DNA from 3 places in the Bacillus tequilensis genome. Region 1 is predicted to be linked to each of the others. Evidence: predicted binding sites of a transcription regulator. Region 1 holds the regulator's gene; each other region holds the start of a gene.

The links. The regulator Rex, encoded in region 1, represses fermentation and respiration genes when NADH is low (regulators of the CRP and FNR family bind a similar motif). The targets are predictions, from matches to a motif close to TTGTGAAATATTTCACAA.
Region 2: the regulator Rex is predicted to act here: its motif matches at 2,728-2,745, upstream of G4P54_RS19265 (nitrate reductase subunit alpha).
Region 3: the regulator Rex is predicted to act here: its motif matches at 3,008-3,025, upstream of G4P54_RS06520 (DUF1641 domain-containing protein).

The regions. Positions count from the first base shown of each region.
Region 1 is NZ_CP048852.1:617,922-623,215, reverse strand. Features, by position in the region: gene G4P54_RS03325 (CPBP family intramembrane glutamic endopeptidase) at 1-437, shown strand, start outside; gene G4P54_RS03320 (YdiK family protein) at 434-625, shown strand; gene tatC (twin-arginine translocase subunit TatC) at 663-1,427, opposite strand; gene tatAY (sec-independent protein translocase protein TatAY) at 1,434-1,607, opposite strand; gene G4P54_RS03305 (redox-sensing transcriptional repressor Rex) at 1,629-2,276, opposite strand; gene moaC (cyclic pyranopterin monophosphate synthase MoaC) at 2,273-2,785, opposite strand; gene G4P54_RS03295 (ABC-F family ATP-binding cassette domain-containing protein) at 2,911-4,839, shown strand; gene tsaD (tRNA (adenosine(37)-N6)-threonylcarbamoyltransferase complex transferase subunit TsaD) at 5,062-5,294, opposite strand, start outside.
Region 2 is NZ_CP048852.1:3,658,372-3,663,665, forward strand. Features, by position in the region: gene G4P54_RS19265 (nitrate reductase subunit alpha) at 1-2,663, opposite strand, end outside; gene arfM (Crp/Fnr family transcriptional regulator ArfM) at 2,846-3,322, opposite strand; gene G4P54_RS19275 (YwiC-like family protein) at 3,466-4,185, shown strand; gene fnr (fumarate/nitrate reduction transcriptional regulator Fnr) at 4,215-4,931, opposite strand; gene narK (nitrate transporter NarK) at 5,029-5,294, opposite strand, start outside.
Region 3 is NZ_CP048852.1:1,225,134-1,230,427, forward strand. Features, by position in the region: gene G4P54_RS06500 (ABC transporter permease) at 1-257, opposite strand, end outside; gene G4P54_RS06505 (ABC transporter ATP-binding protein) at 257-1,009, opposite strand; gene G4P54_RS06510 (DMT family transporter) at 1,126-2,100, opposite strand; gene G4P54_RS06515 (cupin domain-containing protein) at 2,231-2,728, shown strand; gene G4P54_RS06520 (DUF1641 domain-containing protein) at 3,121-3,543, shown strand; gene G4P54_RS06525 (NAD(P)/FAD-dependent oxidoreductase) at 3,583-4,761, shown strand; partial or broken gene G4P54_RS06530 (glucuronate isomerase) at 4,881-5,096, shown strand; gene G4P54_RS06535 (sulfite exporter TauE/SafE family protein) at 5,273-5,294, opposite strand, start outside.

The DNA of each region.
Region 1 (5,294 bases):
TTGCGGGCTCTATTGAATATTATGTATTTGGCATCGGAAGAGAATCAGAAAATACACAAGCCATTCTGAAAGTCATTCAGGCAGTCCCGTTTATGATTATCGTTTCTTCTGTCGTCGGGCCTATATTGGAAGAAATCATCTTCAGAAAAATCATTTTCGGTGCGCTATACGAAAAAACGAATTTCTTTTTCGCAGGACTGCTCAGCTCGGTTATTTTCGGGATTGTGCACGCTGATTTGAAGCATCTTCTTCTTTATACAGCAATGGGGTTTACCTTCGCCTTCTTGTATGCAAGAACAAAACGGATATGGGTGCCGATTTTTGCCCATTTAATGATGAATACATTTGTCGTCATCATGCAGCTTGAGCCTGTTCAGAAATACCTTGAACAGCAGAGTACACAAATGCAATTGATTATTGGAGGATTATTTTTATGAGAAACCCGGTAGTTTGGGGAATGATCTACTTTGCCGTAGGGTGCATCTTTACTTATCTTGCCGCAAGCTCGCCAGGCAGCATGTGGTCATTTTACTCCATCCTGCTGATGGTGTTCGCCGCTTACAACATCAGCATTTCTTTTAAGATGTTCGCCTTTTCTTTTAAAATCAAAAAGAATCAGAAATAAAGAAAATCCATTTCTCTCATGAGAAATGGATTTTTTGTTATTGTCCCGAAGACACGTCCTGATCGGCAGCACTGCTTTTCTGCGCCTTCCGATATGCGGCCTTCGATATAAGAATACTGATTTCATATAAAATCAAAAGCGGTACAGTCACCATCATATGGGACAAAAGCTCAGGCGGAGTAATCAGGGCAGCGATCACAAGCAGCGTAAAATACGCATACTTTCTGATTTTCGCTAAGAACATCGGTGTCACAATTCCAAGCCTGGTCATAAACATGAGGATAACCGGCATTTGGAACAGCAGTCCAAACGGGATCGTCAGCTGCAGAAGAAAATGAAAATACTCATTAATTCCGATCACCTGATTGACATTCAAGTCCTGAGAGATCCGCTTCATAAAATCAACAACAAAAGGAAATAAAATATAATATGAAAAAGATAAGCCCGCTAAAAACAGCAAAATAGAGATCGGAATGTAGCTGAGCGTCACTTTGCGCTCTTTCTCATAGAGGCCCGGGCTCACAAACGCCCAAAGCTGATAAAGAATAACCGGCGAGGTCAGGACAATGCCGATGATAAACGCAAACTGCATAAACACATAAAGCGGGTCTGTCAGGTTAAACGCATTTAGCGTAAGCTGCTTCGCTTCATCTGTTTCTTGCAGATACACAATAATCGGCTTCGCTAAAAAGAATCCAGCGATGAAGAAAACGACAAACGCCAGCGCCACAATCAGCAGCCGTTTTCTAAGCTCAGCAATGTGCTCCAGCAGCGACATTTGATTCACTTTCATTCGTGTCATCCTAACTTACTGATCTTCTTTCTTTTTTTCCTCTTCGTCACTCGTTAATCCTTTAGTAGCGTTTTTGAATTCACGAAGTGTGTCTCCCGCAGCTTTCCCCAATTCAGGCAGCTTTTTAGGACCGAAGATAATCAGTGCGACGATTGCGATAACAGCAAGGCTTCCAGGACCGATCGGCATATTTGGGCTCCTCCTTTCCCTCTATTCGATTTCCTCTAAAACTGAATAATGCTTCAAGAAATACACCAGTGACTGAAGCTCAACAGCTAAATCTATATGATGAATTCGAATGTGTTCCGGCACATTCAAACGGGCCGGCGTAAAATTAAGAATTCCTTTGATTCCTAACGCGACCAATCTGTCTGTAATCGATTGAGCGGCAAAGGCTGGCACTGTAAGAATGGCGACTGATTCATCTTTCACGTGTTGTTCAAGGTCATCAAGGTTATAGACGGGCACGCCGCCTATCTCAGTTCCTATTTTACTCTCATTTACATCAAAAGCCATAGAAATTTTTGTGTTATTATTTTTTGTGAAATTATAATGAAGAAATGCCGTTCCCAAGTTCCCGACACCAATCAAGATCACATCTGTCATCTCATCCTGATCAAGCGTTTTCCGGAAAAATGACAGCAAATAATCCACATTATAACCATATCCTTTTTTGCCAAGAGCTCCAAAATAGGAAAAATCCCTGCGAATCGTGGCAGAATCAACCTTTACGGCATCACTGAGTTCAGCGGATGAAACGCGCTGTTTTCCTGACGCATGCAGATTCTTTAAAAAGCGATAGTAAAGCGGCAGCCTTTTTGCCGTCGCCTGCGGAATTTTTGATTGATCCTTATTCATTTTTGGTCCTCCAAATTATACTCGGATAGTTCCCTTTTAAAATCACCATTTTTCCCGCCCGTCTTCTCCAGCAAGAAAGTAGGGCCGATGACCATCCCCTTATCAAGGGCCTTGCACATATCATAAACGGTAAGAGCGCACACCGATGCAGAAGTGAGCGCTTCCATTTCCACACCTGTACTCCCTTTCGTTTTGACCTGTGCTTTTATATGAAGTATAACTTCTGTTTCTTTTATTTTCCAGTCAAACGATATATCTACCCCGCTCAATGAAAGCGGATGACACATCGGAATGATGTTAGACGTTTGCTTTGCGGCCATAATGCCTGCCACCTGGGCAACAGCCAGTACATCTCCTTTGCCGATATCGTGACTTTGTATTTTCTCGTACACTTCATTCTTCATGTGTACGCTTGAAACAGCTGCCGCTGTACGGACAGTCGAAGATTTTTCGCTGATATCCACCATCTGGGCTCTACCCTGTTCATTAAAATGAGAAAATCCATTCATATTCAAACTCTCCTTAAACAAATCATACACTATTTCTTTCTCTATGTCTTATTCGGCCAATGTATTGTTTGCTGACTCCTGATTCATAAGCTACACTTAACTTATTATAGCAGAGGTGAAATAATATGATGATCTTACAAATTAATCAGCTGTCCAAATCATTTGGCGCTGATACTATTTTAAACAATATAAAGCTGGAAGTCAGAAATCGCGATCGCGTCGCCATTGTAGGTAGAAACGGCGCGGGAAAGTCCACGCTGCTTAAAATTATCGCAGGCCAGCTTTCGTATGAAAAGGGCGAAATTATTAAACCGAAAGATATTACAATGGGGTATCTTGCCCAGCATACGGGCTTGGATTCTAAGCTTACCATAAAAGAAGAGCTGCTGACTGTTTTTGACCACTTAAAAGCAATGGAAAAGGAAATGCGGACTATAGAAGAAAAAATGGCGGCAGCTGACCCGAGTGAACTGGAAAGCATCATGAAAACCTATGATCGGCTTCAGCAGGAATTCAGAGATCAAGGCGGCTATCAATATGAAGCAGATGTCAGATCGGTCCTGCACGGCCTCGGCTTCAGCCATTTTGACGATTCAACACAGGTGCAAAGCCTCAGCGGAGGTCAGAAAACAAGGCTCGCCTTAGGTAAGTTGCTTTTAACACAGCCTGATTTGCTTATTCTCGATGAGCCAACGAACCATCTGGATATTGATACGCTAACCTGGCTTGAACATTATTTGCAGGGCTATTCAGGCGCCATTCTCATCGTTTCGCATGACCGCTACTTTTTGGACAAAGTGGTAAACCAAGTATACGAGGTATCAAGAGCGGAAAGCAAAAAGTATCACGGCAACTACAGCGCTTATCTCGACCAAAAAGCTGCGCAGTATGAGAAAGATATTAAAATGTATGAAAAGCAGCAAGATGAAATCGCCAAGCTTCAGGACTTCGTAGATCGAAATCTGGCCAGAGCCTCTACCACCAAAAGGGCGCAAAGCCGCAGAAAGCAGCTGGAGCGAATGGACGTCATGTCAAAACCGCTCGGCGATGAAAAATCGGCAAATTTTCACTTTGATATTACAAAACAGAGCGGAAATGAAGTCCTGCGTGTTCAGGATCTCACAATCAGCTATGAAAACCAGCCGCCGCTTTTAACAGAAGTGTCGTTCATGCTGACAAGAGGAGAAAGCGCGGCGCTTGTCGGGCCTAACGGAATTGGAAAATCGACATTGCTGAAAACATTAATAGACGCCCTAAAGCCAGATCAAGGAACGATCTCATTCGGATCAAATGTCAGTGTCGGCTACTATGATCAGGAGCAGGCCGAGCTGACTTCCTCTAAACGTGTCCTTGATGAGCTGTGGGATGAGTACCCCGGTCTTCCGGAGAAAGATATCAGAACGTGTCTCGGGAATTTCTTATTCTCCGGAGATGATGTACTGAAACCCGTCCATTCACTCAGCGGAGGTGAGAAAGCAAGACTGGCCCTTGCAAAGCTGATGCTGCAAAAAGCTAATTTTCTCATCCTCGATGAACCGACGAACCATCTGGACTTGGACAGCAAAGAAGTTCTCGAAAACGCGCTGATTGATTATCCAGGCACACTGTTATTTGTCTCACATGACAGATATTTTATTAACAGAATCGCCACAAGAGTATTGGAGCTTTCCGCAAACCATATAGAGGAGTATTTGGGAGATTACGATTATTATACGGAGAAAAAATCAGAGCAGCTTGAGCTGGAGAAAATGAATCAGCAAGAGGAAGTCGAAAAAACACCAGCTGCGGTGAAGTCTGACTCAAAACGTTCATATGAAGAAGAAAAAGAATGGAAAAAGAAAGAACGCCAACGGCTCCGGCGGATTGAAGAAATTGAAGCCGCTGTTCAAACCATTGAAGAAAACATCAGTCACAACGATGAATTGCTATGTGATCCGGAAGTCTATCAAGACCATGAAAAGGTACAAACCATCCATGCAGACAACGAGAAGCTCAATCAGGAGCTGGAATCTCTTTTGTCTGAATGGGAAGAACTATCTACAGAAGAAGATTAAAAAAAGTCAAGCACCTCTTTTTAGAGGTGCTTTTTATCCACAGAAAATAATCTTATAAAATAAGTAAGCGCTTTATACACATTTTCCACAAAATATTCTGAATTTATCCACTTTATTAACAGTGTCTCCACCCCTTTATCCATCTATATTTCTATACTTACTCACAGACATGTGGATAAATTGAGAATTATCTGTTAATAAAAAATAAAAAGCCCCACGCCATTAGGTCGTGAGACTTTGATAAGAAGTCAATTCAAGGCCGGGCTGGCCATTCATATCATATGCACCGCGAATTCCCTTTTCAAAAGCAATAGTACCAGCAGCAGCGATCATTGCAGCATTATCCGTGCATAACGCTAACGGAGGAATGACAAGCGCAATTCCTTCATGCTGGGCAAATTCCTTTTCTAATGCGGCTCTGAGGCCTCTGTTTGCCGCTACTCCTCCGGCTAAAA
Region 2 (5,294 bases), 970 kb from region 1:
TGCTTGTAATCCCGTTCAACGACTTGGATGTTCGGCATCGTTTTTCCCGGAATGGCTTCACATTCGCCTTTGCTCCAGTCATTGATTTTGCCGAACGGCTGGGCCAGCTCCTGCATCGTGTCGTGGAGGAGCGGCGTAGCGACCACTTCTTTCACCGGCTCCATCTCGACTTCTTCCGCCAGATCGGAAACGGCTTTTGACAGTGCCTTGAAAATATCCCAGTCTGACTTCGATTCCCACGGAGCCGAGATCGCCGGAGCAAAAGGATGAATGAACGGATGCATATCCGTGCTGCTGAGATCGTGTTTTTCATACCATGTCGCCGCCGGCAGCACGATATCGGAATACAGCGCCGTACCAGCCATTCGAAAATCAAGATTGATTAATAAGTCGAGCTTGCCTTCGGGTGCCTGCTCCCTCCATTTGATTTCTTCAGGGCGGATGCTGTCGCTGTCGTCATTCATCAAACCGTTCGTCGTTCCCAGCAGATGCTTGAGAAAATATTCATGCCCTTTTCCTGAGCTGGAGATCAGATTCGCCCGCCATACGAAGAGATTTCTCGGGAAATTGGCTTCATTGTCTGGATCTTCAATCGCAAATTTCAGCTTTTTCTCTTGAAGCTGTGAGGCTACATACGCCCCAACGTCTTCAGGTGTCTCCGCCCCCGCTTTTTCAGCCTCTTTGTATAGGTCAATGCCGTTTTTATCAAAAGTCGGGTAGGACGGCAGCCATCCTAATCGGGCCGCCAGCACATTGTAATCGGCGTGATGCTTGTAGCGGGATGAAGAAGCGATCGGTGAAGCCAAGTCACTGATCGGCTGGTCTTCGTAACGCCACTGGTCTGTCGCAAAGTAGAAAAACGAGGTTCCGTTTTGCAGCTTGGGCACACCCTCCCAGTCCTTTGCATTTGCGATCGTTTGCCACCCTTCAGCGGGACGGAGCTTTTCCTGACCGACATAATGAGCCCAGCCTCCGCCGTTTACGCCTTGGGCGCCTACCAATAAAACAAGATTTAACACCGCGCGGTAGATTGTGTCGGAATTGAACCAGTGGTTAATCCCCGCTCCTACGATAATCATGGACCGGCCGTCTGTATCGATCGCATTTTGAGCAAACTCTCTCGCAATCTTAATGACGGCCTCTTTTTTGATTCCCGTCATCTGTTCCTGCCAGCCAGGTGTAAACGGCTCAGGATCATCATAAGAGACAGCTGATTGCTGACCGATGCCCCGGTTCACCCCGTAGTTGGCCAATATCAAGTCAAACACGGTCGTGACACACACCTCTTCGCCGTTCAGGTCCAGTTTTTTAATAGGAAGGTCCCGCTCCAGCACTTTGTTTCCGTCATTTGAAAAATACGGAATGCGCACTGCACTGATTTCATCCTCTATTCCAAGTACAGAGAGACGGGGTTCAATCGGTTCCCCGGTGTCTTCATCGATCATATGCAGGTTCCATTTTTGCTGCCCGTCCCAGCGGGAGCCCATTGTTCCTTGCGGTATAGCAAATTCGTTTGTCTGTTCATTCCAGACCGCAGGCTTCCATTGATCATGCTTTGTCTGCCGCCCGATATCCTTCGCATGCAGAAACCGCCCCGCTGTGTATACGCCATTTTCTTTTGACAGGGTGACGAGGGATGGAAAATCCGTGTATTGCTTCGCGTATTCCATGAAACGTTCCGTCTCTTGATTCACGTAAAATTCCTGCAAAATGACGTGACCCATGGCCATCGCAAGCGCACCGTCAGTCCCTTGGCGGATACTGAGCCAGTCATCCGCGAATTTAGAGGATTCCGCAAAATCGGGACTGATTGAAATCACCTTGGCGCCTTTATAGCGGGCCTCCGCCAAAAAGTGCGCGTCAGGCGTTCTCGTTAACGGAACGTTGGAACCCCATGTGATGATATAGCCTGAATTGTACCAATCACTGCTTTCCGGAACGTCCGTCTGGTCACCCCAAATTTGCGGGGACGCTGGCGGAAGATCCGCATACCAGTCATAAAAACTGAGCATAGGGCCGCCGATTAACGACATAAATCGAGAGCCTGACGCGTGGCTGATCATGGACATAGCTGGAATCGGAGAAAAGCCGACATTCCGGTCAGGTCCGTATTTCATGACTGTATACAGCAGAGAGGCTGAAATCAGCTTCAGCACCTCCGGCCATTCAGCACGCACAAAACCGCCTTTCCCTCTTGCCTGTTTATAGGACTTCGCTTTTTCAGGGTTTTCAACGATTGATTTCCAAGCATCAAGCGGATTTTGATGCGCCTGCAATGCTTCCCGCCACAAATTGATCAGTACACTCCGTACGTATGGGTATTTCACACGGAGCGGGCTGTAGATATACCATGAAAAACTGGCCCCCCGCGGACAGCCTCTCGGTTCGAAATCAGGCATATCCGGGCCTGTTGATGGATAATTCAAGTTTTGACCTTCCCACGTGACAATTCCGTTTTTTACATAAATATTCCAGCTGCAAGACCCCGTGCAGTTGACGCCGTGGGTGGAGCGAACGACTTTGTCGTGCTGCCATCTGTTTCTGTATACATTCTCCCAATCGCGATCTTCGCGGGTGGTTTGGCTATGTTTATTTGAATGGTGTTCGATAGGAGAGAAATAATTCAATCTCCTAAACAACGGACTCATTTTCTTTTTCTTCATGAAAGTTCACTCCTTCCGAGTCAGGTGATGCTAAGTTCACTATAAACAGAGACAGTGTATTTTCTTGTGAACTATGTCACACACTCTGCTTTTTTCACAAAATATTCACATAAGGGAGAAGGAAGGACTTTTACAGGATGAGAAGGCTGCGTTCATTTAACGATCAAAAAACCCGGCTCTATTTAAGAACCGGACTCGGCATTTTCATCTTGTGATGTATGCAAATACCGCAAAAATAATTGATAGGAACAAAAGACGTTTTGCTGAAGCATAGCCAAAAAATTCATTTGCAGCTGGGGATGATAAGACATCATTTTTTTAAATATGCAATAAGGGATATTAAGAATTAGAATGTCTGAAGTGGCATTGACTTTGATAAAAGGCGATAAATACAGCCCGCCTTTTTCATCTATCGGAAACACATCGCCTTTTTCCCACAGCGCAACGGTTTTCGAGCCTTCAGGGAGCCTGCTGTCCATAAAACGCACACTGCCTTTTAATACAATATAAACGGATTGAGAATAAAGAAAGGATGGAGACTGATCAGATGAGCCGCGGATAAACGTTCCGTTTTTCAGCAAGGTTTCCACAATCGATAGAGGCACTTCTTTAAACATAGGAAGTTGTTTCAGAAATAATAAATAGTCACACCGTTTCATAGGAAAGCCTCCTGTGCTAAGGATAGCTTTAGTGTAGCTCGATTGAGCCTGTACAGCAGTGATATATTTCACAGCTTGTATGATGAATGTCACTTACCGGAAGGATGACTGCATTTATAATGAAATAAAAAAGGAGGGTTTCGATGAAGGTGCTTGTTCCGAAGCAGCACGGCGCATGGGCCATGCTGCTGATTCCATTTTTACTCGGGATGGTCAAGGGCGGTCCCGTTCTCTGGCATATTCCGCTCTTCCTAGGCTGGCTTTTCCTTTACTTGGCGGTTTATCCCATTACGCTCGCCTTGAAAAGGAAACAACTCAAGCCCTATCAAAAGTGGATATATGCTTACGGTTTTCCGGCTTGCTGCTTTTTGATGATTTCTGTCTTTCATAAGCCGCCGCTCATCTGGATCGGCGTTACTTTAGTGCCGCTGTTCCTCATCCATATGTATTTTGCCCGCCGAAAAAACGAACGAGCACTGATGAATGATATTGCGGGAGTCTTGTTTTTTTGTTCGGGCGGGCTTGCGAGCTGCTGGCTGGGGACGGGAATTCTTGACGGCTGGGCTTGGTTTATTCTCTCTCAATCTGCTTTATTTTTTATCGGGAGTTCCTTTTATGTGAAGTCGGTCATCCGGGAGAAAAGAAACAGAGGATTTGCATACTGGTCATGGGGCTATCACCTGCTGCTCCCTTTTTTATCCGCTCTTCTCGGAGCAGGATGGGCATTTCTTGCTTTTATCCCAAGCAGCTTGCGGGCATGGTTTTTTCATGGAAGAGATTGGCCCGCGAAAACGATCGGCATACTGGAAATCGTGAATGCCGGCTTCTTTTTTGCCGTCATGTGCATATTCATCACAAGATAAAAAAACAAGGACAGCGGTGTCCTTGTTTTTTAGTCAATATTACAAATCTCCAGCGGACAATTTTCACACTCGATCTCGCATCGCAAATAGTCCAGCTTGTGCAAAATAATTTTTCCGGATTCGTCTATTGAAATGACCCCTTGTTTTCGGAGATCTCCCAGCATACGGTTTACACTTTCTCTTGCCGCCGCGCAAAACTTTGCCAAATCCTGATTTGTCAGCACAATGTTAATCAGAATACCGTCGCTTCGCTCCACCCCATAGCTGTTTGATAAGCGGATAAGGGTGGAGTAGAGCGCTCCCTTTTTGCCGTGAAGAAGCAGATCCCTGATTTTGGACTGGATTTTCCGGAGGTGGGAGCTCATCCATTTCATAAATTCAAATGTCAAAGCACCGTTTTGGATTAATTCCTTTTCCAGCTTGTTCTTATTAATGACGAGCACCTCGCCATCCTCCAGCACTTTTGCACTGAGCATATACCTTGGCTCCTCGGTGAAAAGTGTTAATTCACCGACAATATCATGCTTTTGGCAGATTCTAAGCGTCAGGTCTTTTCCGTCAGATGTCAGCTTGCCGATTTCAATGAGTCCTGATTGGATCAGATAAAGCTCCTCTGCATCCATTCCTTCCCGAAACAAATACGTGTGTTTTTCCATTTTTCTTTTCGTGCTGATTGATTCCAGCAATTCATGGAGATCGCTGGAGATCAAATCACTATCAGATGGTCGAACAGAGAGAAAATTCATGAGCTCACCTCGAAGAAAGTCACGTTGCGTATGTTTATTGTAACGTGACTTGATTTGCACTCACCCAGAAAAAACTAACAATCTTGTGAATGGATTATTATGAATCAAGACTCTGACTGTTTCTCTCCGTGTGCGTTTTCATTTTTTCCTGCCAATACATCCATATGACAAGGACAAAGCTGGCTAACGCTACTTCAGAAAGCGCCATAAAACCGATCGCGTATTGGCCTGTTGCCTGAAATACACTCGCCAAAATCAGCGGAGGGAAAAATCCTCCTAATCCGCCCATGGCAGACACAATACCATTTGCAATACCCGCTTGCTTCGAAAAATAGAAAGGCACGAGTTTAAAAACGGTCCCGT
Region 3 (5,294 bases), 610 kb from region 1:
GAACCAATTGTATTTTTCTTTCGTTTGATGACATTTTGCGCCGCCACCGCCAGCATTAACAGCACCATCAGCAGGATAAAAACAGGATGGTTTCCTCGAAAAATCAGCGAGAGTACATAACCGATGATAAGCAGCTGCACCGCGGCCCGGATGGTGGCAATGATCATGTCTTTTTCTACGCCGGCTTTAAAGGATTTTGATAAAAACAAGGCGATCAAAACAAAGATCATCGTTAAAGAGAGAGAAAGGTAATCCATTATCGGGTTCCTCCTTTCAAAAACTCCTTGGCGGCTTCATGCTGCGGAGCGGAGAAAAATGCTTCGGTTTCAGCGATTTCCAGCAGCCGGCCATCCGCCATAAACCAAATGGTATCGGCTACTCGTTTTGCCTGCTCCATATTATGAGTGACCCACATGACTGTCCATTTTTTCTCTCGATGCTGACGTTTGATCAGCTCTTCAATCTCCAGAGCAGAAACTGGGTCCAAGGCCGACGTGATTTCGTCCAGCAGCAGAATAGAGGAAGGGTTTGCGAGCGTTCTGGCCAGTGACAGCCTTTGCCGCTGTCCGCCCGATAAGTCCCTCGCACTTCTGTCCAACAGCTCTGGCGGCAGCCCTGCAAGAGAAGCGAGCTCTTCAGGAGGGTATAACTGGGATTGATGCAGCCTTTGGACAAGACTTAAATTGTCACGCACTGTCCCGTCGAGGACGGGCGCAGATTGAAACGCAAGGGCAGCGGTTCGCCTCAGCTTATTGACATTCCATTCTCGGACTTCCTTTCCGTATATGTTGACTTCGCCGCTGTCAGGCGTTCTCATTAAATTGCACATGGACAGGAGGGTGCTTTTTCCTGAACCGGAAGGACCTAAAACGGCGACGATTGCGCCCTGGCGAATGTCTCCGCTGACATCCCGCAGTACATCATAAGTTTGTCCGTCTTGTTCATAGCTTTTTCGGACTGATCTGAAGGAGATGGCTGGTATGTTTTGTGTTTGATCGTTTGCTTCCATAACAATAATCACCTTTCAATATAAGTAGGCTGACAAGATATTTAACTATCACGTGTAATAGATTCTTAGTAGCACAAATAAAGGAGAACAGATTTTTACCCATTCTCTTGCAGATGCTACGCAGTCAGATTTGACTGTGCTTTCTTTCTCCGTTTTCTCGGCTGTGATGCAAAGGTATGTAGTATCATCCCCGCAATAATAATGAATAAACCGGCAAATGATAAAAGGGACGGGAAAACGCCTGACAGCAGAACAATTTCGCCAAGCAGCGCGAAAATCACTTCACCGGATTGAGTGGCTTCAACGGCCGCGAGTTTTTGCGGGCTGTCTCTAACCATATCAGTGGCCCAAAAAAATAAAACAGTCGCAATGATGCCTGAGCTGACGGCCACGATAAAGGATTGAACGGTTTGACCCGCTGTCGGCAGGCCGTCTGACCACCAGCCGTAAGCTGCTAATAGAAGCCAGAACGGAAGGCTTGCCAATGTCATTCCAAGCACACGCTGAAATGTATCAAGCCGGCCTCCGTATTGTTCAAGCATTCTCCGGTTTCCTAACGGATAGGCAAAAGCCGCAATAACAACCGGCAGCACACTGAAAAGCAGCATCTTCCCTGAAAGCGATTCGGCATGCTGAAGCTGAATCAGCGCCGCTCCGATCAGGATGATCATGGAAGTGCCAAGTGAAACAAGGGGAATCTTTTGCCGAACAAGCTGCGGCCCGCCCGGCATGTCTTTTTTGACATAGAAAAAAGGAGATAAGAGCACACCGGCTACAATGGTAATTTGCCAAGTTCCGGCTACAAGCCATCCGGGACCATATCCTGCCGCAAATGTGATCGGCGCGTAAAAAAGCACGAAGCCGACAAAGCTCCATTTAATCCAAAAGATCGGCTTTTTCCGCATCTCTTGTAAGAGAGGAGCGAACGTCCCTCTCATGATGACAATCAAACATAAAAACGGCGCCATAAAAATAAAGCGCAGCGAAGAGCTCCAAAGCCAGCTGCCCCCGGCCAACTCCATCGCTCTATTAAAAATAAAGGTAACGGCGAAAAAGAGTGAAGCTAATATTCCGATAACGATTGCTTTCATGATATCCCTCATTTTGGCATTATTTTTTATACTATACTATTCGGTATCATGCAGGGCAATGGAATCGTGAGAAAAACAGCATGTTTTGCGAACCGCTAAGTGTGGAAGACTAAAGAAGGAGGTGACATTGATGGAAGCAAAGACACAGACGTACTTCTTTCAGGATGACGGCAGAATTCCGAATCACCCTGATTTTCCGCTCGTTGTGTATCAAAACGCGCTCAAAGACACCGGCGAGGCAGAGCGGATTGTCAACCGTCATGGCTGGTCAAACAGCTGGTCAGGAAGTGTTTTTCCATATCATCATTATCACAGCAATACGCATGAAGTGCTGATTGCAGTCCGGGGAGAGGCCATGATTCAGTTTGGGGGAGAAAAAGGGTCCGCCATTCCTTTTAAATCGGGCGACGCCGTTGTGATCCCAGCCGGAGTCGGCCATAAAAAAATAAGCGCAAGTCCCGATTTTATGGTGATCGGCGCTTACCCGGGAGGCGTTCAGTATGATTTGAAGACGGGTGAGCCGGATGAGCGGGAGGAAGCGCTGAAACAAATCAAGCAGGTCTCATTGCCGGCTAGTGATCCGGTCACAGGAAGAAGAGCTCCTCTTTTGGCAATATGGGTCAATTGAAGGGGGAGAAAATTGTTGGATTGTCAATAACTAGTACTGCAGAAACGTTATGACACGGGCTCCATATAAATTAATTTCATAATCGAAGCAATTCACGTTCAAATTTTGTTCAAAAAGTGTTATCATATAGAAGGTAATCGAATTGGAGTTTTTTATGTTTGCTATTTTCAGAGAGAGTAAAGGATTTTGACTTATTCAATTGTTTATTTTTGAGATAAAAATAATACTGAATATGGCAAGATGAAAAACTGGGTAGTAAACATATATTTTTGTAAATGATTGTGCACGAATTCACAATCCTTATTCTTATGCCTTCAAGCGTAAGAGCAGGGAGAGGCACTACCCTTTCCAAAAAAAATCAGCAAACTGCTTATAGTAAAGGAGAATTGGATATGCCAGAAACAATCGATCAAACAAACGCGTCTGTCAGCCAAAGCCAGCAAGATCTTATTGATCAGCTGTTAAAGCCAGAAGTTCAAGAATCACTGACTGTTTTAGTTGACCAGCTTCCAAAGCTGACTGAGTTAGTGAATATTTTAACGAAGTCTTATGATTTCGCTCAGTCTGTAGCAACTGACGAAGTGCTAAAAAGCGACACTGTCGGTGCGATCACAGAAATTCTTGAGCCTGTAAAAGACACAGCGAAAGAAGTAGCTGCAACTGCAATCGAAGCGAAAGACCGCGCGGATGCAAGCAACGAAACAATTGGTCTTTTCGGCCTGTTGCGCATGCTGAAAGATCCTCAAGCTCAAAAGCTGTTCCGTTTTGCTAACAGCTACCTTGAAGTTTTGAACGAACGCGAAAAACAAAAATAATCTCAGATTCAAATTGATATAAAGGACGGAGGATATACGATGTCAAAACATATTGTCATTCTAGGCGCTGGTTATGGCGGAGTTCTTTCTGCTCTAACAGTTCGCAAACATTATACAAAAGAACAAGCACGCGTGACAGTGGTAAACAAATACCCAACTCACCAAATCATTACGGAATTACACCGTCTTGCAGCAGGCAACGTGTCTGAAAAAGCGGTTGCAATGCCACTTGAAAAACTTTTCAAAGGCAAAGACATTGATCTTAAAATCGCGGAAGTAGGCTCTTTCTCTGTTGATAAAAAAGAAGTTGCGCTTGCTGACGGTTCTACATTATCTTACGATGCGCTTGTTGTAGGTCTTGGTTCTGTAACGGCTTACTTCGGCATCCCGGGCCTTCAAGAAAACAGCATGGTATTGAAATCAGCTGCTGATGCGAACAAAGTCTATCAGCATGTTGAAGAACGTGTGCGCGAGTACTCTAAAACGAAAAACGAAGCTGATGCAACAATCCTTATCGGCGGAGGCGGCTTAACAGGTGTTGAGCTTGTAGGTGAGCTTGCTGACATCATGCCAAACCTTGCGAAAAAATACGGCGTAGACCATAAAGAAATCAAATTGAAACTGGTTGAAGCAGGTCCGAAAATCCTTCCTGTTCTTCCGGATGATCTTATCGAACGTGCAACTGCAAGCCTTGAAAAACGCGGCGTTGAGTTCTTAACAGGTCTTCCTGTTACAAATGTAGAAGGAAACGTAATTGATCTGAAAGACGGATCTAAAGTCGTTGCCAACACATTTGTTTGGACTGGCGGCGTACAAGGCAACCCATTAGTCGGTGAATCAGGTCTTGAAGTGAACCGCGGACGCGCGACAGTAAACGACTTCCTGCAATCTACATCTCATGAGGATGTCTTCGTTGCCGGAGACAGTGCAGTTTACTTTGGTGCAGACGGCCGTCCATACCCGCCAACTGCGCAAATCGCATGGCAAATGGGTGAGCTGATCGGTTACAACCTATTTGCTTACTTAGAAGGCAAAACGCTTGAAACATTCAAGCCAGTAAACTCTGGTACACTTGCAAGCCTTGGACGCAAAGACGCGGTTGCCATTATTGGTGCTAATTCTACACCGCTTAAAGGTCTTCCTGCTTCCTTGATGAAAGAAGCAAGTAATGTACGATATTTGACACATATTAAAGGACTTTTCAGCCTCGCTTATTAATCCTTTTTGTCGACTTCGACATTGCAGGGAGCGTTCCTTTCGGGACGCTTTCCGGCAATGTCTTTTTTGTTTATTTGCTAACGTTAACATTTTGGAATCGAATGAAAGACGGTGGGGACATGGAGCCCTTTATAGGCGAAAATTTTTTGTTGGAAAATGAAATCGCTATCACCCTCTATCATAAAGATGCGAAAGACATGCCGATTGATTATCACTGCCACTTAAGCCCGAAAGAAATCTATGAAAATAAGACTTTCAAAACATTATGGAAGCCTGGCTGTATGGGGACCATAACAAATTAGCGCATCATGAGAGCCAATGGCGAACAGCAATCCGTCTCATGATGTTAACGCAGGCCTTTTAGTGAAGGATGATGTGCTGCGGGAGTTTATCCATTCTATGATTGAGGTGGCGAAAGCAGGCTTGTAAACCATCAGAGAACTTGCCATTTTTACATCGGGTGTGACGTTATAATGAAAAAGGCTATCCTCCGAGGGGACAGCCTTTTTTATTAAATCAGTTTTAAGCCGCTG